Regions from separate parts of the Pseudoalteromonas sp. S408 genome, predicted to be linked through region 2. Evidence: predicted binding sites of a transcription regulator. Region 2 holds the regulator's gene; the other holds the start of a gene.

Region 1 (3,429 bases), on a different contig from region 2:
TACGCCTAGATTTTATTGCAAATAAAGCTCAAGGCTTATTTGACAAAGAAACACTCGATGTGGGCTGCGGTGGCGGTATTTTAAGCCAAAGCATGGCACGTATGGGAGCCAAAGTAACAGGCATTGATATGGGGCAAGAGCCTTTAACTGTCGCCAAGTTGCACAGCTTAGAAACAAATGTACCCGTTGAATATATAAAAGTACCTGCTGAACAATTTGCTGATGAGCACCCTGAGCGCTTTGATGTCGTTACCTGTATGGAAATGCTCGAACACGTCCCCGACCCTGCTTCGATTATTCAAGCGGTTGCTAAACTTGCAAAACCCGGTGCTGACGTTTTTTTTTCTACCCTTAACAAAACTCCTAAGGCCTACTTGTTTGCCATTGTAGGTGCTGAAAAACTATTGAAAATGGTTCCTGATGGAACACACGACCATAATAAGTTTATAAAACCTGCACAACTAATTTCATGGGCCGAAGAAGCGGGCTTAAAAGTACGTGCAAGCTCAGGGCTCTCGTATAACCCCTTTTCTAAACAGTACACACTCAATAGTGATGTTAGTGTTAACTATATTCTTCATTTTGAGAAGTTGGTGTAATGAAAAGCGGACAGTTACCTTCAGCACTTTATCAATATGATGCATTTTTGTTTGATTTAGACGGGACGTTACTCGACACAGCTGACGATTTAGGCGCTGCTCTTAATGGTGTACTGCGTTCAAATCAAATTACTGAAGTAACCAGTGAGGTATATCGTCCAGCAGCGTCTAATGGTGCAGCAGCATTATTAGAAGCTGGCTTTAAAGAGTTATGGCCCTCTCTTGCACAATCACAATTGATAAAGCAACTGGTCGATAACTATGCACAAAACATTGCAAAGCATACCCACTGTTTTGCCGGTATTGAACCACTACTCATTGCACTTGATCACAAAAAGATCAAATGGGGGATCATGACAAACAAGCCCGGGTTTTTAACCGAGCCGCTAGTCGCTGCGATCCCCGCTTTAAAAAATGCCTCGGTTGTAATTAGCGGAGACACCCTTGAAGAAGCTAAACCCTCTCCGATGCCTTTACTTCATTGCGCTAAACTCATGGACGTGATACCAGCTCGCTGTTTATACATAGGTGATGCTGAGCGTGATATTCAGGCAGGTAAAGCAGCAGGTATGCCCACAGCGACTGCTTTGTGGGGTTACATTCCAAGCGAGTCAGAAGCATTGACTTGGAAAGCTGATTTTAACTGGTATAGCCCTATTGACGCATTTAACCACATATAGTGCCTATTATAGATATAAACACTATATGTTGTGATTGTGACACTTTATACACAAAGCTTGATGATAAAAAAAGCAGGCGAAATTTATTTTCAAAATGTGTAAATTTAGTCGATCCTGAGTTGATTTTTAAAAATTTCAACTCAAATGAATGATCAAAGGTTAATGCCTACTAACACAATTACGTTATCCCAACGTTATCCACAAACAGGGGCAATTATGCCCCTTGCAAATCAACTCAGACCACACTATCTTGTGATCTCTAAATTGAACAACACCAGATATTGTGGCCAAATGTTATCCAATTAAATTTACCTGATTTGGTAAAACTTATAATAAATGAGCACTACTTCTCTTTTTGAGACGTACAACATTGGTCAAAAATACATTATCCCCAAGGAATACAGGCAAAGCTATGAACCAACAGTTATCTGTAAGCAAACGTGACGGGCGCAAAGAGCCTCTTGATCTTGATAAGATCCATCGCGTTATAGAATGGGCCGCCGAAGGTTTAAATAACGTTTCGGTTTCTCAGGTTGAATTAAAGTCACATATTCAATTTTACGATGGTATTCGTACTAAAGATATTCACGAAACGATTATCAAAGCGGCTGCCGATCAGATTTCTAAAGAATCACCTGATTACCAATACCTTGCTGCACGTTTAGCTGTATTCCACTTACGCAAAAAAGCATATGGTAAATTTGAGCCTCCGCGTTTATTTGACCATGTAGCAAAAATGGTTGGCGATAAGCGCTACGACGCACATTTACTCGCTGACTACACAGAACAAGAATTTGATGAATTAGACGAATACCTAGACCATTCTCGTGATCTAAATTTTAGCTACGCTGCAGTTAAACAATTAGAAGGTAAATATCTAGTTCAAAATCGTGTAACGGGTGAAATATATGAAAGTGCGCAGTTTTTATATATTTTAGTCGCTGCAAGCTTATTTGCAGATTACCCACGAGAAACACGTGTTTCATATATAAAGCGCTTTTATGATGCGGTATCGCTATTTAAAATTTCATTACCTACGCCAATCATGGCGGGTGTTCGCACGCCAACTCGCCAGTTCAGCTCATGTGTGCTTATTGAATGTGGCGATAGCCTAGATTCAATCAATGCTACGTCATCGGCTATAGTAAAATACGTTTCTCAACGTGCTGGTATAGGTATTAATGCGGGTCGCATTCGCGCATTAGGAAGCCACATTCGTAACGGCGAAGCGTACCACACTGGCTGTATTCCTTTTTACAAGCACTTTCAAACAGCTGTTAAAAGTTGTTCGCAAGGTGGCGTACGTGGTGGCGCAGCAACTTTATTCTATCCTCTATGGCACTTAGAAGTAGAAAACCTTTTAGTTCTTAAAAATAACCGTGGTGTTGATGACAACCGCGTTCGTCACTTAGATTATGGCGTACAGTTTAATAAATTAATGTATTCTCGTTTAATTAAAGACGATTATATCACGTTATTTAGCCCATCAGACGTACCGGGTCTTTATGATGCGTTTTTTGAAGACCAAGACGAATTTGATGCGTTATACGTTAAATACGAACAAGACGACTCTATTCGTAAAAAGCGTATTAAAGCAATTGAGTTGTTCTCTGTGTTCGCACAAGAGCGTGCAAGTACTGGCCGAATATACTTACAAAACGTTGATCACTGTAATACACACAGCCCGTTTATAGCGAAAGTAGCACCAATTCGTCAATCTAACTTATGTTTAGAAATTGCATTACCGACAAAACCGCTTAACAACGTTAACGATGAAGAAGGCGAAATTGCATTATGTACACTGTCTGCATTTAACCTTGGTGCGCTTGAGTCATTAGATGAACTAGAAGAACTTGCTGAACTAGCAGTGCGTGCACTCGATAATTTACTCGATTTCCAAGACTACCCGGTACCTGCTGCTAAAAATGCAACGATGGGACGCCGTACGTTAGGAATAGGCGTAATTAACTACGCCTACTACTTAGCCAAAAATGGTAAGCGTTATTCAGACGGCAGTGCAAATGCACTAACACACAAAACATTCGAAGCGATTCAGTACTACTTGATGAAAGCGTCAAACGAACTTGCAAAAGAACGTGGTGCATGTCCTAAATTTAACGAAACAACGTACTCTCAAGGTATTATGCCAA
Region 2 (3,429 bases):
ATGGCTTTTTCAAGGTTAACCGTTTGCCCTATTGAATAATGCGCAAAACCAGTTAAATGAATTGTTTCGTTAGATAAATCAGCACTAAAGCCATCAATATGTTTATAAACTACGGTTAAACATACACCATTTGTTGCAATACTATCGCCCAGCTTCACGTCACTCATATCAAGGTCGGCGCTTTGAATGCGAATGGCTAAGTCGCCTTGTTTTTTTTGTAATAAAGCAATTTTGCCTGTGGCTTCTATTATCCCAGTAAACATAGCGCTACTCTTCTTAGTTAAGTGATTTTAATGAGTGCTTTTTTAACGCATTGATACGCAAATCGTCACCAACACGCACACACTCATTAAAGGATAAATCGATAGTATCTTGCATACTCGTCAATTCAGGGAAGTTTACTAAACTTTTAGCATCATAACCCATCAGTTTTGGTGCGATATAAAAAACATACTCGTCAATTAAATCGAGCTCGGTCATTTTCCCCGCAAGAGTTGCCCCAGCCTCAAGCCATATATTATTAAACTGATGCTTAGCGAGTGTTTGTAATACATCGGTTAAATCAACCTTACCCTGTTGCTCACGCACCGCTATGTGCTTAACAAAATGCGGCCACAGAGTCGATTTATCAACCTCGGTGGTAAAAATTATTACTGGGTGCGCTATTTTAAATAGCGCAAGGTTGGGTGTTAACCTATTTTGCGAGTCTATTATAACACGCACTGGCTGGCGAAGCGGTAAGTTGGTCGGTAATGAATACGGTAATTCGCTTTGCCGAACATTGAGTTTTGCATCATCAACAAGAACCGTATCGGCCCCCGTTAAAATGGCACAGCTTTGAGCGCGGTATAGCTGCACATCTTTTCGTGCAGCAGGGCCTGTGATCCACTTACTTTTTCCATTTTTTAGCGCTGTTTTACCGTCTATACTGGCTGCTAATTTGCAGGTTACGTAAGGAAGCCCTTGTTCCATTCGCTTAAAAAAACCAAGATTTAATGCGCGAGCCTGCTGTTCAAGCAATCCATAAGCGACTTCTATTCCAGCATCGCTCAGTATTTTAAGGCCTTTGCCTGCCACTTCTGGGTTGGTATCAACCATGGCAGCAATCACCTTTTTAATACCCGCAGCCTTGAGCCCTTCTGCACAGGGCGGCGTGCGCCCATAATGACTACAAGGTTCAAGTGTTACATAGGCGGTTGCACCCTTTGCTTTTTCACCGGCCACAGCAAGGGCATTTACCTCGGCATGCCCTTGCCCTGCTAATTGATGAAACCCTTCACCAATTATTTGATTATCTTTTACAAGTACACAGCCAACATTAGGATTAGGCGTTGTGGTAAATCGTCCTTTTTTAGCAAGCTCAATAGCACGCGCCATATATAGTTTATCATGCTCAGTAAATACGACTTGGCTGCTCACAATTATTCCCCTAAACGGGCAATTTCTTCGCCAAACTCGCGTATATCTTCGAACGAGCGATACACAGACGCAAACCTTACATAGGCTACTTTATCAAGTTTTTTAAGCGCCTCCATAATACATTCTCCCACCAAATGGCTCGAAATTTCTCGCTCACCCGTTGCACGTAGTTGTGATTTAATTATATTTACCACTTCATCAACTTGCTCTGTGCTAACAGGGCGCTTTTCAAGTGCACGATTTAAGCCATTAAGTAACTTATCTTCATTAAAGGGCTCTCGGCTTCCGTCTTGTTTAACAACACGGGGCATAACCAGCTCAGCCCCTTCAAACGTCGTAAAACGTTCGTGGCAATCGTTACATTCTCGACGACGGCGAACTTGATGACCACCGCCAACAAGGCGCGAATCTATAACTTTGGTGTCTTTTGCTGTACAAAATGGGCAATGCATAAATCAAGGTATCCGTTTTAAAAACAAAAAAGCCGCTAAAAAGCGGCTTTTATAATAACATGTTTACTTATGTGATCTAAATTACCGTTTTACTTTGTTAAGCGTAAACAGGTAGTTTTGCACAAATAGCTTTCACTTTTTCTTTTACTTGTGCTTGTACAGATTCATCAGCAATATTGTCTAGTACATCACAGATCCAGCCAGCAAGCTCTTTAGATTCAGCCTCTTTAAAACCACGACGTGTGATTGCAGGAGAACCAATACGCAAACCAGAGGTTACAAAAGGAGAACGCGGATCATTAGGTACTGAGTTTTTGTTAACCGTAATATTCGCATTGCCAAGCGCTGCATCAGCATCTTTACCAGTGATGTCTTTATCGATTAAATCAAGTAAAAAGAGGTGATTGTCTGTTTTACCAGAAACAACTTTATAGCCGCGATCTTGTAGCACGCTAACCATTGCTTGCGCATTTTTAACAACTTGTGTTTGGTATTCTTTAAATTCTGGTTGAAGAGCTTCTTTAAATGCCACTGCTTTTGCAGCAATAACGTGACATAAAGGACCACCTTGGCCACCAGGGAATACTGCACTGTTAAGCTTTTTGTAGATTGCTTCGTCGCCACATGCAGAAATAATTAAACCACCACGAGGGCCCGCTAATGTTTTATGCGTTGTTGTAGTAACAACATGTGCAAATGGTACAGGGCTTGGGTAAACACCCGCCGCAATTAAACCTGCAACATGCGCCATATCAACAAATAAATAAGCATCTACTTTGTCTGCAATTTCACGGAACTTAGCCCAATCAACAATGCCTGAATAAGCAGAAAAACCTGCAATAATCATTTTTGGTTTGTGCTCTAGTGCTAACGCTTCAACTTGTGCGTAATCAATTTCACCCGTTTCTTCATTTAGGCCGTACTGAATTGCATTGTACGTTTTACCTGAAAAGTTAACGTGTGAACCATGAGTTAGATGGCCACCATGCGCTAGGCTCATGCCTAAAACAGTGTCTAGCGGGCTTAATAATGCTTGAAAAACAGCTGCGTTTGCTTGCGAGCCAGCATGCGGCTGAACGTTTGCGTAATCAGTACCAAATAATTCGTTTGCACGGTCAATCGCTAATTGCTCGACCACGTCTACATGCTCACAGCCACCGTAGTAACGCTTACCAGGATAACCTTCCGCATATTTGTTAGTAAGTTGAGAACCCTGTGCTTCAAGTACGCGTGGGCTACAGTAGTTTTCAGATGCAATTAACTCAATGTGCTCTTCTTGACGTGATGTTTCTTTACTCATCGCGTCAAATAACTCTGGATCAAAGTCCGAAATATTCATGCTACGTTCTAACATTGGGGGCTCCTGGGCAACGTGTATGGTATTTTTTAGAGGCTATATTGTACGCTTAAAACCGCGCTTTGCCTACGTTCTTAAGTTGAGGATATTTAATCAGGGATTGAAACTATTTCACAGTCCTTTTAAGATGATATTTTTAAATAACTTACATAACTATTTTAAATGTTTTTCATTTATTACATTTAATTAGTTAATTGACAA

What was found. The regulator NrdR, encoded in region 2, represses ribonucleotide reductase genes. The targets are predictions, from matches to a motif close to AAACACNANATNTNGTGTTT.
Region 1: the regulator NrdR is predicted to act here: its motif matches at 1,549-1,568, upstream of nrdA (class 1a ribonucleoside-diphosphate reductase subunit alpha).

The regions. Positions count from the first base shown of each region.
Region 1 covers NZ_PNDY01000002.1:29,015-32,443, forward strand. The annotation lists gene ubiG (bifunctional 2-polyprenyl-6-hydroxyphenol methylase/3-demethylubiquinol 3-O-methyltransferase UbiG) at 1-599, shown strand, start outside; gene CWB62_RS02510 (HAD family hydrolase) at 599-1,279, shown strand; gene nrdA (class 1a ribonucleoside-diphosphate reductase subunit alpha) at 1,692-3,429, shown strand, end outside.
Region 2 covers NZ_PNDY01000021.1:19,554-22,982, forward strand. The annotation lists gene CWB62_RS15015 (riboflavin synthase) at 1-263, opposite strand, end outside; gene ribD (bifunctional diaminohydroxyphosphoribosylaminopyrimidine deaminase/5-amino-6-(5-phosphoribosylamino)uracil reductase RibD) at 277-1,419, opposite strand; gene nrdR (transcriptional regulator NrdR) at 1,422-1,871, opposite strand; gene glyA (serine hydroxymethyltransferase) at 1,969-3,225, opposite strand.